DNA from 3 places in the Paraburkholderia sp. 40 genome. Region 2 is predicted to be linked to each of the others. Evidence: predicted binding sites of a transcription regulator. Region 2 holds the regulator's gene; each other region holds the start of a gene.
What was found. The regulator FNR, encoded in region 2, switches genes on or off when oxygen is low (the NO sensors DNR and NnrR bind a similar motif). The targets are predictions, from matches to a motif close to TTGATNNNNATCAA.
Positions count from the first base shown of each region.

Region 1: the regulator FNR is predicted to act here: its motif matches at 1,736-1,749, upstream of nifA (nif-specific transcriptional activator NifA).
Region 3: the regulator FNR is predicted to act here: its motif matches at 2,775-2,788, upstream of OKW28_RS21190 (universal stress protein).

Region 1 is NZ_JBNPVY010000004.1:1,505,181-1,510,511, reverse strand. Features, by position in the region: gene tnpC (IS66 family transposase) at 1-959, shown strand, start outside; partial or broken gene OKW28_RS28545 (transposase) at 1,065-1,392, shown strand; gene nifA (nif-specific transcriptional activator NifA) at 1,900-3,738, shown strand; gene OKW28_RS28535 (hypothetical protein) at 3,951-4,541, opposite strand; gene OKW28_RS28530 (ferredoxin) at 4,535-4,663, opposite strand; gene OKW28_RS28525 (ferredoxin family protein) at 4,868-5,167, opposite strand; gene OKW28_RS28520 (FAD-dependent monooxygenase) at 5,164-5,331, opposite strand, start outside.
Region 2 is NZ_JBNPVY010000004.1:363,739-369,069, reverse strand. Features, by position in the region: gene OKW28_RS23365 (universal stress protein) at 1-396, shown strand, start outside; gene OKW28_RS23360 (universal stress protein) at 393-1,220, shown strand; gene OKW28_RS23355 (universal stress protein) at 1,355-1,831, opposite strand; partial or broken gene OKW28_RS23350 (LuxR C-terminal-related transcriptional regulator) at 2,012-2,375, shown strand; gene OKW28_RS23345 (response regulator) at 2,566-2,997, shown strand; gene fnr (fumarate/nitrate reduction transcriptional regulator Fnr) at 2,990-3,772, shown strand; partial or broken gene OKW28_RS23335 (nitroreductase family protein) at 3,899-4,776, shown strand; gene OKW28_RS23330 (DUF1488 domain-containing protein) at 4,821-5,096, opposite strand.
Region 3 is NZ_JBNPVY010000003.1:1,223,316-1,228,646, forward strand. Features, by position in the region: partial or broken gene OKW28_RS21180 (sensor histidine kinase) at 237-1,096, shown strand; gene OKW28_RS21185 (universal stress protein) at 1,130-1,600, opposite strand; gene OKW28_RS21190 (universal stress protein) at 1,651-2,652, opposite strand; gene OKW28_RS21195 (zinc-dependent alcohol dehydrogenase family protein) at 2,811-3,800, opposite strand; partial or broken gene OKW28_RS21200 (DUF3564 family protein) at 4,135-4,284, shown strand; partial or broken gene OKW28_RS21205 (sigma-70 family RNA polymerase sigma factor) at 4,282-4,596, opposite strand; partial or broken gene OKW28_RS21210 (DUF4142 domain-containing protein) at 4,607-4,801, opposite strand; gene OKW28_RS21215 (FAD-binding oxidoreductase) at 4,915-5,331, opposite strand, start outside.

The sequences.
Region 1 (5,331 bases), 1.1 Mb from region 2:
CCGCGCGTGACGGCGTTAAGCTCGACCCCGCCAGCATGGGGCGCTGGGTCGGCCAGTGCGAGGCTTTGTGCGAGCCGTTGACCGAAGCGCTGCGCGTCTACACGATGGCAACGTTCAAGCTGCACGCGGACGACACGCCGATCCCGGTGCTTGCACCGGGCAACAAAAAGACGCGCACGGGTCGCCTGTGGGTGTACGTTCGCGACGACAGCCGTTCGGGCTCGACGGACCCGGCCGCAGTCTGGTTTGCCTACTCGCCCGACCGAAAGGGGATACATCCGCAGACTCATCTGGCCGGATTCAAGGGCGTCCTGCAGGCCGACGCCTACGGTGGTTTCGACGAGCTGTATGCAGGCGGCAAGATTCGTGAGGCGGCTTGCTGGGATCACGCGAGACGGTACATATACGACGTTCATGTCCGCACGCCGACTGAGTCGACAAGGCACGTACTCGAGCTGATCGGCGAACTCTACGACATTGAGGCTGATATCCGGGGCGAGCCCGCCGCCGAACGATTGCGCGTACGGCAGGAGAGAAGCCTCGCGGTGCTCGCGACCATCAAGGCGTGGATGACGGACAAGATCGCGACCCTGTCGGCAAAATCCGAGTTGGCCAAGGCGATACGCTACTCGCTCAATCAATGGAACGCACTCGTTCTGTACTGCGAAGACGGTCGTATTGAGATCAGCAACGCTCTCGCCGAAAACGCTCTGCGCTGTGTAAGTCTGGGGAGGAAAAACTTCCTGTTTGCAGGCTCCGACAGTGGAGGCGAACGGGCCGCTGCCATGTACGGTCTGATCGGCTCGTGCAAACTGAATGACATCAACCCCCGTGCATATCTGGAATACATCCTGACTCACATCGCGGACCACAAAATCAGTCGCATCGACGAACTGCTGCCCTGGAACATGGTCGGCAAGTTGCCCACGCAATCCACTCCGCCGTCAGCGACAACCTGATCGCCGCAACGTCTCCTGCCGGTATCCGCGAGGTATCGATCAACGCGTTACCGATAGCGTGCCACATGCGCGCGACACATCACGAACGGCCGACGCGAGGCGCTTACCGCCTGCCCGCGTTGCCCGCTCAAGGAACGATGTCACCCAGCGACTACCGGGGCATTCGACGATGGGAACATGAGCATATACTTGAGGCAATGCAGCGTCGGCTAGAGCGCAAGCCTGATGCAATGACCATCCGCAGAAGCACTGTCGAACATGTCTTCGGCACGCTGAAGCACTGGATTGGGGGCCACACACTTCCTGACCCGAACGCTCGGACGGGTCAGCACCGAAATGAGTCTACAGGTGTTGGCCTACCAACCTGAAGCGCGTCGTGAAGATACTTGGGGTTGCCAAAACAATAGAGGTAGTGAGGATGGCTGGCACCTAGAGCCCGGAGGGGCTTTTTTTTGCACTTGAAACGTTACGCTAACGCAGCCATGACTTATCAAACCAGATTAATCGGACCGATAGGCTCGGATCTGACGATCTGAAAACAGTTTCCATACGTCCTCGGCCAGTTCAAGACGGACATTTTGTCGCCCGACACGGAAGCGCTTCTTGTGCCAAATATCCCGCTGCGCCGGGTGGGCACGCCCGAAGAGGTCACAAAGATAGATCATCTTCGTCCTATGCTCGGATGCGGCGAGTTATCTCACGGGCACCGAGGCAGCAATCAATGATGGACGACACCTGTAATCGGCTGCACCTGGAGTAGACAAATCGCAGTTGATTTGAGCGACATCAATGGAACTCGCGTTCCTAACGGAATCCACACAGCGAGATCGCAAACGCAGAAAATAAGTAAATCAAGGCACTACAGTTTCACCGTCCTTCCATGAAAAGGCATTATCTTTTGAAGTCAGCCCGTGAAATTGGGCGCTAGATCGAGGATGATATGCAACACAATGCCCGCAAATCCGAACAAGGTGACGGGGAGCACGGTCCCCACAACGGGGACGTCGTCATGCTGCATATCGCTTCCGTACGCGAAAGGCCTAGCTCAAAGTCCGAGACGGACCACGCGGTCCCTATTGTGCAGTGGCACGAGAGCGTGCTTACCGGCATCTTCGAAATATCGAAGGTACTCACCGCCCCCTACCGGCTCGAAGTCACGTTGGCCAACGTCATTGATCTCCTGCAATCGTTTGTTCAGATGCGGCTCGGTATCGTCTCTCTCTTCGACGATGATGGCGTACCGGACATTACCGTTGGCGCGGACTGGAGCGAAGGCAGCGATGAGCACTACCGGATGCGCCTGCCGCAGAAGGCAATCGACCAGATCATGGCGTCGGACAGGCCGCTCGTCGCCGAGAACATAGCGGTGCATTCGGGCTTCAGTGCCGCCGACATGGGCGTGCTCGGTGCCTCCGACAACGTGCGAGTGTCGTTCATTGGCGTCCCTATTCGCATCGACGCGAAAGTCGTAGGCACGCTGACCATCGACCGCATCCTGGACTATGGGTCGAACTTCCGGCTCGATTACGACGTGCCGCTGCTTACCATGGTCGCCAACCTGGTGGGGCAGACGGTGAAGCTGCATCGCTTTTTCAAGAGCGACCGCGAGCGACTGATGGCGGGGAAGGACGGGCTGCAAAAGCCATTGTCCGAGCTCAAGCACCCTGCAGGGGAGCGTAAGAAGTTTCAGATCGAGGGGATCATTGGCGACAGCCCGGCGCTGCGCGGGCTGCTCGCGAAGATCGCGGTGGTAGCCGAATCGAACAGCACAGTTCTGTTGCGCGGCGAATCCGGTACCGGGAAGGAGCTGGTCGCCAAGGCCGTTCACGAGCTGTCGCCGCGCGCCAAGCGGCCCTTCATCAAGCTCAATTGCGCGGCGCTCCATGAGACGGTGCTGGAATCCGAATTGTTCGGTCATGAGAAGGGTGCCTTTACCAGCGCCTTCAATTCGCGCAAGGGGCGCTTCGAGCTCGCCGACAAGGGGACGCTCTTTTTGGACGAGATCGGCGAGATCTCGGCCTCGTTCCAGGCAAAGCTGCTGCGCGTCCTGCAGGAGCAAGAATTCGAGCGCGTCGGCAGCAACCAGACCATTAAGGTCGATGTTCGCGTGATTGCCGCCACGAATAAAAACCTGGAAGAGGCGGTGGCAAGGAACGAGTTCCGCGCCGACCTTTATTATCGCATCAGCGTGGTTCCCTTGCTGTTGCCGCCGTTGCGTGAAAGGCGCAGTGATATTCCGCTCCTCGCCGTTGAGTTTCTCAAGAATTTCAACAGCGAGAACGGCCGTACGCTGACCTTCGATGCGAGCGCGATTGAAGTATTGATGAACTGCGGTTTTCCCGGCAATGTCCGCGAGCTCGAGAATTGCGTGCAGCGGAGCGCGACCCTGGCGCCGGGACCAGCGATCGTGAGAAACGACTTTGCCTGCTGCCACGGCCAGTGCCTGTCCGCGATGCTGTGGAAGAGCCGATCGGACGAAATGGCGCTGCAGCCCGGGCCAATCGTACCAGTGCCCGTGAAGCCCGCTACGCCGCGGGCTGAGGCTGCGACGTCGGGCGCGGTTGCTGCGGTCCAGCCTGTCGGCAGCGAGCGGGCTCCGTTAGCGGCTTGCGGCGCAGTCCTCGGAAGTGATGCGAAGATGACCAACCGCGAGCGTCTCATCGCCGCCATGGAAAGATCCGGCTGGGTGCAGGCAAAGGCGGCGCGGCTGCTTGGACTGACGCCGCGCCAGATTGGCTACGCGCTGAGGAAATACGGTGTCGAGATCAAGCGTCTCTGAAAGGACTGTCGGACTTGCGGCGTGTCGGGGCCGCGACATCGCGACTGAGGCGAATGGCTCGGACAAGTCAAATCTGGATTTGGCGGACCTTGGCACGATCACGATCGGAAGCGGCCCCCGTGTCGGCGCTAATTCGGTAAGCGTCGAGAACAGCACGTCCGACCTTAGGGGGCGGTCCGTATCTCGACTAAGGTGGTGCGAACGCGGCGCTGTCATCGCCGGTTCGTTGGCCATGTCGCGCTCAGCGCACGGTCGACTGCTGCCACGCCGCCGGCTGCCAGATTGTCGTCGGCCAACGATGCGATGGCGGGCTGTTTGGACATCGTGTGTCTCCTCAGACGGACCGTTGCAGCGCCGAAGCCGAGGTGATCCGCCGGATCGAGTTGCCGTAGTTGTGCGATCAACTGTGTGGCGGTTTCGCGTTCGCCGCGCCGCAGGCCGATGAAGGCGAGCGCCTTTAGCGTGAACAGCCAGAAGCAGGCAGGACCGGGCGCGTGGAAGTTCGCGTCGCCGGCTTGTACCATCTGCCAGTTCTCATTCAACCCGGCGGCATGCGCAGATGCTATTAGTCCCAGATGGGCCGCGTGCTCTGCCTCATCGAGTTCGCAGCGTCCGGCATGGAACTTGTAGAGCAGATAGTAGGCGGCAAGGCTTTGCGGAGAGGTCAGCGTGACGCTCCACAGGACCGCGACGATCTGCTCGGCCGGCGCGCCGTGCAGGCCTTCGATGAGGCGCCGCATGGCGGCCGACACCTCGCCGCCGAACAGTTCGGTCGACTCGACCCCGGACAGCAGGTTCACCACACCGTCTCCGCAGGGATGAGGCGCTGCACCGGTTCGCCGCCTTCGAGGTGACGCGTGAAGATTTTCTCCGCGTCGGCCATCGTCACGCCGCTGTAGAGCACCGCGTCGGGATAGACGAGCACGTGCGCGCCCTGATCGCACGAGCCGAGGCAGCCCGAATACGTGATCGCGACGGTATCGGGCGCCTAGCGTTTCTGCTGTTCCGCCCAGAAGGCCTTCAGCAGCGCGGTCGAGCCCTTGCCGCCCGGCGCCCCGCGGATGCGGCGGCGGCCGGTTCTCGGTGCAAGCAAACACATGTCGTTCTGGTCTGGCAATGACGATGTTCCTCAACCGAACTTGAACAGGATGCCGTGACCACCGCGCGGGTAGTCCCACTCGATATTCTGGTGGTCGGTACAGAGGATGCGGCAACTGCCGCATTCGAGGCAGCCGTCGGTGATCAGCGTCACCGCGCCGTTGCCTTCGGCCTTGTAGCACGAGGCCGGGCAGACGAAGGTGCAACTCTTCGCGCTGCATTCGCTCTGGCAGACGTCGGCATCCTTGATGTGGACGTGCGGCCGTCCTGCATCGACGCGATAACGGTTCTGGAACAGCTTTTCCTCTACGTTGACGGGTAGGGTGCTCATCGGAAGGCCCTCAGGAGTTTGTAGGCGTCACCCACGATGCCGGAAAGCGAACGGGCTGTGCGGAAGCTCGAAAAAATCTCGCGCTCCTTGCTTTTCTTGTCCTTACCGTCGACCGTGATCATCGTGCGCGCGGCGCGCGCCATGAGGTCGGGGTAGGTCGTGAA
Region 2 (5,331 bases):
GTTGTGAACGTCCCGCTCATGACGTATGACGTGCCCTCTTACGATCCCTCTTATGTCCGCGACACGCTTCTCGAAGAAGGCGCGCATGTGACCGACGACGCCGCCGCCCGCATGCGCCGCGCCGGCGTGGCGGGCTCACCACGCATCGTCGAGGCGGATCCGGGCGCCGACGACGTCGCGCAATGCATCCAGCGCGCCGCCGCCGAGTTCAAGGCCGACGTGGTGGTGATAGGCACCCATGGGCGCCGAGGTTTCCGGCGGATGGTGCTCGGCAGCGTCGCCGAACGCTTTCTGCGCATTGCGCAGTGCCCGGTGCTCCTGATCTCCGCGCACTGCGTGAACCCGGCTACAGGCGAACAATCGCCAACGGCCGAAGCTGCCAAGGAGCGATCATGAACTGCAAAACTCTGCTCGTGCATCTGGACGACAGTCCGTATAGCGCCGCGCGCACCGAATTCGCGCTCGACCTGGCCCGCCGGTACGAAGCGCATCTGATCGGCTTGTACGTGGTGTGCCAGGAACTCGCACGACCGATTTTATTGGATGGAGAAGGTGCCTGGGTGGCTGCGCAGGAAGCGCAACGCGACGCCAATCTGAAGGACGCCCGGGCACGCTTCCTGGCGGCCGGCGAACGCGCCGGCCTGAGCGTTGAATGGCGCGCGCCAGCGGGTGATGCGGTCGAAACAACGGCTTTGCACGCTCGCCACGCGGACCTTCTGATTCTCGGTCAGTCCGATCCGGAGGAGCCGTCGTCGTATATCGCCCGTTACTTTGTAGAGGACGTGGTCATGAGTGCGGGCCGCCCGGCCATCGTACTGCCTTACGCCGGAGCCGTCCGGTCGTTCGGGCAAAGCGTGTTGATTGCGTGGGACGGCAGCCGCGAAAGCGCGCGATCCGTGGCCGATGCACTGCCGGTGCTAAAGAAGGCGAGATTCGTCACCGTGATGATGGTGCAGCGCCATTCGCAGAGCGGTGAACCGGCCGGCATCGACGTCGCCGCCTGGCTCGCGCGGCACGGCATCGAAGCGGGATTCGCCGGGACGCCCGGAGTGGACGGTGTATCGACCGGCGCGCTGCTGTTGAACATGCTTGCCGACCGCCATATCGATCTACTGGTGATGGGCGCGTACGGGCATGCGCGCGTTCAGGAAAGGTTGCTCGGCGGCGTCACGCGAACCATGCTGCAGTCGATGACCGTGCCGGTGCTGATGTCACACTGATTCGAAACGGATTCGCGATGTACGGGTTTTTAGGCATTACGCGGCGATAGCCCCTCACGAAACTTTCAAGGCGCCCGCTCGTCAGGGCGCCTCTTTTGTCCGCGATCCACAGGCCGAGGTTGTAATTCATGCCGTCACAGGCCCGAGGGTATCTCGTCCAGATCCCGTTCGCGCCGGACCAGCAGGACCGGCACCTCGGTGCGCCGCAAGACGGCTTCAGCCACACTGCCCAGCAGCAAGCGTCCTATTCCATGCCGTCCATGCGTGCCCATCACGACAAGATCGGCTTCGCATTCGCCGGCTATACGGCAGAGCACACCCGCGATGTCCTCGCCGTACGCGTCGAGAACTCGCGTCAAGCCACGCACCCCACGCTGCCCGAATAGCGCGCGAGCATCTTCCAGCGTCGCCATCGCGGCCTCGGCCGACACCGTCGAGCGGCTCTGCTGATCGATCAGGCCGATGCCGACGTCGACCATTTGCGCAGCATGTTCGGCGACGAATACCGCTGTCACGGTCGACTGTGCCGCCTCCGCGATGGTCAGCGCTTCCTGAAGCGCGAGTTGGGCCGCCTGACTGCCGTCGATTGCTACGAGAATCCGCTTGTACATGACATGCTCCTGAACTCTGACGCATCCCCCAACGAACACTGGCGAAACGTGCCCGGATGTTCAGTCTGCGGTTTCAAACCCGAAATACGCTTGATGCGGATCAAGCGCCGGCCGTCTGGCTTCGACCACCCCTCTTTCAGGCACTGCGCTCCGCGTCATCAACCGCAGCTACTGGCATGAGAGCAACAGTACGCCGTGCGCGCTTTCAAAGCCGGCGCATCGGGCTATCTCACCAAGGAGAGTGCCGGCGCTGCGCATCCTCGTACTCACCAGTCTCGCGATCGCCGAGCGCTTTGCGCAAAGCCTCAACGAGCCCGCCGACACGCTGCCCCGTCAGCGCCTGTCGGATCGCGAATTCGACGTATTCCGGCGCATCGCAGCAGGGCAGACCCTCACGGAAATCGCCGCCGAACTGAGCGTCAGCGGCAAGACCGTAAGCACCTACAAAACCCGCAGCCTCGAGAAAATGCAGATGCCTCACGAAGCCGCACTGGTGCGCTATGCACTGCGCCACAAGCTGCTCGGCGAAGACGACGAAATCTAGCGCAGTCATGGCGCCGCTGTCACTGGGTCCGCTCCGTCGTTAACCCCCGTCACATCCGTGGCTCCTCGCGCGGCTGCTTTACCGTCACAGAGTGTATGTAGGAAATTCCCTACAACACTTCGCGCTCGCCTACCCGAATCTCGTTCCCCGCTGATTTTATTTTGAGATGACGCGGCCGATACTTCGAGCCATGAACTCAAGCCCGTCATACCCAGCCGTACGCGTGTTCCTCGTGGACGACGCGATTTCGATCAGGAAACGGATCGCCGCGCGTTTCGGTGCGATCGAAGGCGTCGAGATCGTCGGTGAAGCGGAGGAACTCTGTGCGGCACTGGACGGCATCGGCGCGACGGCAGCCGACGTCGTGGTGATGGATTTACATCTGAGCGGCGGCAGCGGCATCGACCTGCTGCGCAACCTCGCGCAGAGCATGTCCACCGTCATCACGATCGTGCTAACGAATCATTCGGGCACGTGGTTCAGGCAGGCGTGCGTCGCCAACGGCGCGCAGTACTTCTTCGACAAGACCAGCGAATTCGATCTTGCATGCAACACCATCGAGCGAATTGCCCACGAGCATTGCGCGCGTGGTCTCTACCATCTCGGAGCCCATCATGTCTGACGTTGCCGAATATTTCCAGACCCGGACCATCGCGCAGATTCCGCTGCAAGCACTGAAAGACCCCGGATTCGCACCGGCCCCGCCGAAGCACGGCGGCGCCAACTGCTCGAGTTGCGCGATGCGTGCTTCCTGCTTGCCGGAAGGTCTGACGGCGACAGAGACCGAACGGGTCGAGGCGCTGATCTGCCCTTCGCGCACGATCAAAAATGGCGAATCCCTGTTTCGCGCAGGCGATTCGTTCCAGAGCATCTACGCGGTTCGCGCGGGCTCGTTCAAGACCGTCGTGATGCATCGCGACGGCCGTGAACAGGTCACCGGATTTCATCTTGCGGGCGATGTGCTGGGTCTCGACGGCATCGGTTCAGGCAAGCATAGCTGCGATGCGCTCGCCATCGAGGACAGCAAGGTCTGCATCATCCCGTTCCATTTGCTCGAAGCCATGTGTCGCGACGTCAAGGCATTGCAGCAGCATGTGCACAGGCTGATGGGCGGCGAGATCGTGCGCGAGGCCACGCTGATGATGCTGCTCGGCACGATGTCCGCGGACCAGCGGGTCGCGACGTTCCTGCTGAACCTGTCGGGCAAGCTCAAGTCGCGCGGTTATTCGCAGGCCGAATTTCATCTGCGCATGACGCGGGAAGAGATCGGCAGCTACCTCGGGATGAAACTCGAAACCGTCAGCCGCATGCTATCGAAGTTTCAGAAGGACGGCCTGCTCGACACCCACGGCAAGCAGATCAGGATTCTCGACAGGGAAGGTCTCGCCCGCGTGTAGCCGCGCGCGCCGCAGTTGAATCAAGCCGGCATTGCGCCGCCGTTTGATCGGAGTCAAGCCCGCCGCAGGGCTGTCTGACAGGATGGTCTGACGCAACATAGCCGACACGGCGTCAGGAGACCCCGAATGAGCACCCTTCCCAACACGACGGCATGGTCCGTCGATGAACGGCAACTCGACCCGCATGCGGGCATCGACGAGAAACTGCGCTTCGCGCTGCGCTATGCGGTACTCGCGCCGTCGAACCACAACACTCAACCGTGGCATTTCATCGTCGATGGCGACTGCATGACGCTGTGCGCGGACCACATGCGCGCGCTGCCGGTGGTCGATCCGTACGACCGCGAGTTGATTATCAGTTGCGGCGCGGCAAGGGCCTCGCCGCGCTGTTCGATGCGATTGCGCTGCGCGTGACGACGCGTGAGATTTTCGCTGGCGAACCCACGCCACCCGAATTCCAGCGGCGCCTCGTGGACGCGGGGACGGCGGAAGGCTGCGATACGGTCTGCATTGAAAGCACGGCGAGTCGGGAACAGCTCGCCGAGTTGATCGGTGAAGCCGACCAGAGGCAATTCAAGGACCCGCGCTTTCGCCGCGAACTTGCTAGCTGGATTCATCCGCGGCGTCTTCAGGACGGCATGCCCGCGTTGTCGACCGGCGCGCGCGGGTTGCTCGACTTCGCGGTGCCGTTGGTGAGTTCGATCGTTCGCACCTTCGACCTGGGCGGCGGTCTGGCCGCAGCGCATCAGACACTCGTCGCCGGCTCGCCATTGCTGCTTTGCATCGGCACCGGCACGGATGACGCGTCCGCATGGCTCGCGGCCGGGCAGGCGCTCGAACGGGTGCTGCTCACCGCCGCCTCCGAAGGCATGACGGCTTCCTACCTGAATCAACTGATCGAAGTGGCTTCGCTGCGCGAGCGCCTGCGCGCCGCGCTCAATCTGGACGCCGTTCCGCAACTGCTGATCCGGGTTGGCCGTGGCAGCGCCGTGCCGGTGTCGTAGCGCGGCGCAGTCAAAGGGCCGATCAGCGGCCCGGCCGCGCGGCTTCAATCCCGGAAGCGGAAGTAGCCGCTGTGCATCATGACCGGCTTCGCGCCCACTTCTTTCAGCAAATTTCGCGCGGCGGCCTCGATGGGCAGCCGGTGTGTATCGAACGCTTCGATCAGATCGTCTTCACGCAACGAAGGCGCGCCGAAGTGGTCTTCCAGCGCCTCCGCGGTGATGGCGCACTGCACGCGCTCACCGTCGACCTCCGCCGGAAAGGCGACGACGAGATCGCGCGCGCAGTACTCGGGACGTTCCTGCGGGAAATGGATATGCATGGCCGGTACCTGTGAGCGTGAAAGGACGTGGCTTGAATAAAGCCGACGGAAGCGGCGCGGACAACCTGAGTGCGACCACGCTCGGCGCTCCGATGTGTTCAGAATAGACGCGCTTGAAACGTCGCCAATTTTTTGGTGGCGATCCTGGTTGACTCGGATCAAGCGAGTGACATCACCTGACGGCAGGCCTCGAACAGCTCCGCGTTCGCGAAAGCCGGGTTGATTTGAGTCAATC
Region 3 (5,331 bases), on a different contig from region 2:
TTGAACAGGATGCCAACCTTTGTGGATTAAAAGCTTCCTGGCGCGCAAAAAATTCATGGCGACTATCCTGCGGAAACCATTCGCCGGTTTCGACGTTCAGCGCCATTGCGGACGGCATGGGCGGGAAGTTTGAGTATATTGCATAGGTGATACGGCAAAGCAGGCACTCTTCCTTGCCCCCGGGTTTCATCCTGTTTCTGTTGTTCCATTTGACCTCTTCTGATTTTCCAGAAAACACCGGCAAGCCCGCCCGCGAACTGGAAGTCGCCGCAGCCGTGGGCCGCGCCGAGGACGAGGGCTGGCGCGTACGTCGCGACGGCTCGCGTTTCTGGGCCAACGTGATCGTTTCCGCCGTGCACGACGCGTCGGGCGCGCTGCTCGGCTTCGCCAAGATCACGCGCGACCTGACCGAGCGCATGCGCCTCGCGGAACTCGAACGCGCGAATCAGGTATCCACCCACGTGCAAATCGCCCGCGAAAACGAGCAGAAACGTATGGCGCGCGAACTGCACGACGATCTCGGCCAACGGCTGACCGCGCTAAAATGAGCGTCGCGCTGCTCGAAGCGAAGCTGAAAAGCCAGGCCGACACCGAGCCGTTGGCCGCGCAGACGCACGAACTGCAAAAGCAGATCGACCGGATGGCCGCTTCGCTGCGGCGTATCGCCGCCGATCTGCGGCCCCCGCTGCTCGACGACCTCGGACTCGCCGCCGCGCCCGACTGGCTGGCCGAAGACTTCACGAAACGCTACAACGTGCGCTCGAGCGTGCATCTCGAACCGGCCGAGCCGGTTTGCGGCGAATTCGCGGCGACGGCGCTGTTTCGCATCGTTCAGGAGGCGTTGACGAACGTCGCGCGGCACGCCCAGGCCAGCCGCGTACGCATCGACATGACCTGCGCGGGCCCCATCGTATCGCTCGATATCGAGGATGACGGCGTGGGTGTCGCGCTGGATCGGTCGCGGGGAACAGATTCATTCGGTTTGCTCGGCATTCGCGAACGCGTGCGGCAGTTGCGCGGCAACGTGTCGTTCACCAGCTCGCCGGGCCATGGCTTCAGGATCTCGATCCAGATACCGGCCGACGCGCTCGCGTAATGTTCACGCGCTGCAGCGCCCCGCTGTCGCGGGTTACTCTGCAGGCGCATCCCCGGTGCTTTGCTCGCGCATGAGCAGCACCGGACAGGTCGAGAAACGCAGCACCCGCTCCGCCACGCTGCCGATCACGAGGCGCCGCACGCCGCGTCGCCCATGCGTGCCCAGCACAAGCAGATCGGCGTGGATCTGCTCGCCGTGGCGCAGCACGATCGCGGCGACGTCGTCGGACAGGCTCTCCGACTCGATCATTTCAGGGCGGCAAGGCACATCGGCGGCGGCGCAGGCCTGTTCGGCCTCCTCCAGCACCGATTGGCCGTCCTGGCGCAACGCGTCGACGAGCGTGAGCGGGTCGTAATAGCCGGCATAGGAAAAGAGCGGCGTCTTGTCGACCACATAAACCGGATGCACGACGCCCTTCGTCAACGCGGCGAGATTCACCGCTTCTTTCAGCGCGCGTTTCGAGAAAGTACTGCCGTCTAGCGCGACGAGGATATGTTGGTACATGCCGATTCTCCACTGAGGTTGGATTTGTCAACGCGCGTGGCGCGCTCCTGCTACAGATAAAAGGGCCCGCCCGCACTGCCCAGATACGGCTCCCGCCACTCGCCGTGCAGCACGTCGTCCGCCCGCAATGACGACGCGCCGCGCGGACACACGAGCACGGGACACGCCGCGTCGCGCAGCGTGCGCGACGTCACGTGCCCCGGCAACGGGTGCGGCGCGCCGCGCATGCCGTGCGAACCCATCACGATCAGGTCCGCGTGCCAGCGTTGCGCTTCGTCGAGAATCGCGGTCGACGCATCGCCGGAATCATCGTCGAACTCGAGCAACGCGGTTTCGGCCGCGCGCCGGCTTTGTTCGAGCATCGCCGCGCCGCGCCGCAAGACATCGATTCGATGCTGCGACACGACTTCGAACGGCAGCCATTCGCACCACGCGAACCGGTCGTCGGCCGCGTAGACGACCTTGATGCGCGCGTCGGGCGGCGCTACCGCGAGCGCGGTGCGCAGCGCGTCGAGCGCGGTGTCGCTGCCATCGATCGCGACCAGCACGCGGCTCACCGCCGAGGCATCGCTCGCGTCGGTCGACCTCGCCGATATGTACAGCACCGGACGCCCGATCGACGCGACCAGTTCCTCGGGATCGATACGGCTGTCCCAGCGATGTTCACGCGGATGCGCGGCCACCGCGACCAGATCCGCGTCCCATTGCGTCGCCGTGTGGGCGAGCGCTTCGGCCGCGCCCTGATGCAGCGCGGTGAGATCGACGATCTCGGCGTCGGTCGCCGCGACGACGCCGTGCAACGCGATCACCGCGTCGCGCAGCGCGGCCTGCGCGCCGTGCAGCATCGCGCGATGCGCCTCGCACCAGTCCGGATAGCTGAGCATCAGCGTCGGATAAAGCGCGGCAGGATTGCAAACGATATCGACGAGACGAAAGCGCGCATCCGCCGCGACCAACTGCCGGGCGACGCGCGTGCCGAGCGGCAGTCCGCTGCCGCCCGCGGACGCGATCATCACGCGGTGGAAGGTGTTGCGCTCGGCAGCAGTGTTCATCGGCTCTCCTCGGATCGTCGCACCGCAAGGCGGCGCGTCAACCGCGTCGCTTCACACCTCGGCCCGTGACGGGGACGCCAACGGTTCGCGCTTACATGATGAACGCCAACGCGGCACGCGGCTTGATCTGTATCAAGCGCCAACGGCTCGCTAGCGGATCACGGGCGGACCGCGAGCACGGCCGCGCCGGTCAGGTTGCCGTTGCGCAGATCGTCGAGCGCGCGGTTCGCGTCGCGCAACGCGTAAGTCGTCGTCTCGATCGCGAGCTGCATCTCGGCGGCGCTGCGCATGAACTGAAGCCCATCGTCGCGGGTCAGATTCGCGACCGACACCACCCGCCGCTCGCCCCACAGAAACGCGTACGGGAACGACGGAATGTCGCTCATATGGATGCCGCCGCACACCACCACGCCGCCTTTCGCGACCGCCTGCAACGCCAGCGGCACCAGTGCGCCGACCGGCGCGAACAGCAGCGCGGCGTCGAGTTCGCCGGGCGGTGCCTCGTCGCTGCCGCCGGCCCATGCCGCGCCGAGGCGCAGCGCGAGTTGCTGGGCCGCGTGGTCGCCGGGACGCGTGAACGCATAGACGGTGCGCTGCTGGTGACGCGCCACCTGCGCGACGAGATGCGCGGCCGCGCCGAAACCGTAGATGCCGATCCGTTCGGCGTCGCCCGCCATGCTCAACGTGCGATAGCCGATCAAACCCGCGCACAGCAGCGGCGCGGCCTCGATATCGCTGTAGTGCGGCGGCAGATGAAAGCAGTAGCGGCTATCGGCGACGGTGCGCTCGGCGTAGCCGCCGTCGATCGTGTAGCCGGTGAAGCCAGCGTCGTCGCAGAGATTTTCGCGGGCGGACAGACAGTAGCGGCAGTTGCCGCAGGTGCGCCCGACCCACGGCACGCCGACCCGCTCGCCCACCGTGAAACCGCTGACGCCCGCGCCCAATGCGGCCACCACGCCGACGATTTCGTGGCCGGGAATCACCGGCCACTTTGGATGCTCGAGCTCGCGATCGACCAGATGCAGGTCCGTGCGGCACACGCCGCACGCATGAACGTCGATCAGGATCTCGCCGGCACCGGGCCGCGGATCAGGCACTTCCCGCTCGGTCAGCGTCGCCGAGCTGCCGTCGAACACCATCGCTCGCATCGGGTTCTCCTTCAGATGCTTCGGCAGCGACAAGCTGCCGTCATCGCAGACAGCGAGGCGCGCGCCGTTCTCATCAGCGTAGGCGCGCCATTGTGTCGCGCGATCGGCCCGCGCGCCGTAGACCGTTTGATCGAAGTCAATAAGGGCGGTTTCGCCGCCCGTACACTGATCTTATTCCTGATACGGGAGTACGTGCCGTGATTGCGCGAATCCGAAACTGTCTGCTCGTGTGCTCGGCGTCCGCGCTGAGGGCCGGCGTTCCCTATGGCGAGCCCGAGCCGAGCGCGATGGCGCCGGCAATGCGAATCAGTCGTGTACATTGCGGAGACATGTCATGCGTTTGACTGTTCATCTCGACACGTTCGATCGTGTCAACCCGATGGCCTTCGCCATTCTCTGGCTCGACAAGGACACGCGGCAATGGTCGCGCGAAGGTCATTTCGGGCTCGAGTTGCCCGAATGGGGCGCGTTGCATATGGATTGCCCCGCCGAATTCGAACACGTCGCGCTCGGCGAGATCGAGTGCCTGAGCAAGCGACTCGCGCAACATGCTGCGCGCGCGAACATGCCGGCTCCGCACCGTCGCTTCGGGAATGTTCAGACACCGCGCGGTCTCCTCGACGCTCATTTCCTCGATCGAGCGCAGCACGAATACGACGCGAAACAGCTCGGGCAATTCATCGAGTTTGCGTTCGAGCAGCGCGCGCACTTGCGAACGCGCAAACGCCTGGTCGGGGGCATCGTCGTCGTGCGTGGTCATTGCATCGGCATGTTCGATGGATTCGGGCGCGTCGATCACGCTTTCATATCTGCTGCGCGAACGCCTTTACGTCCTTCGATTTCGTTTTGGTTTCCGCGAGCTTGCCCGCGTCGATATCGACCTGATTGGCCGTCACGACGATCGCGGCAATCTGCGGATCGCTCGGCCCGGAGCCTTGCGCATTAGACGCGATGCTCGCTAACGCGAGCGCCGCCGCCAGCACTGTGTGGATGAGTTTCACATGACATCGCCCATACTCCGTTGCGGATACGGGATTGGATGTCACGTCGGAGAAGCGCGTTCCCGAGCGGCTGAAAGCGCCGTGGCTGCGCACGCAGATTCGCGCCGCGCACACTACATCGCGATCACCTTGCCCGGGTTCAGGATATTGTGCGGATCGAGCGCGAGCTTGATCGCCTTCATCGCGGCGAGTTCGGCCGGCGAGCGTGACAGGCCGAGCACGCCCAGCTTCTCCTCGCCGATCCCATGCTCGGCCGATACCGAACCGCCCATTTCCCCCGTCAGTTCATAGACGACGCGCTTGACGTCGTCGATGGCCTCGTCGGTCCAGCCAGGTTCTTGCACCACTACGTGCAGATTGCCGTCGCCGAGATGCCCATAGACGAGGATCGTCGCTTGCGGCCAGCGCGCGCGCAACCGCTCGTCGCAACGCTGCGCCGCGTCGCCCGCCTGCGCGACCGCGAAGCTGATGTCGAACGAGATGCGTCCTGGGATCAGGCGCGGATATTCGGCTGGCGCGTCGCGAATCGC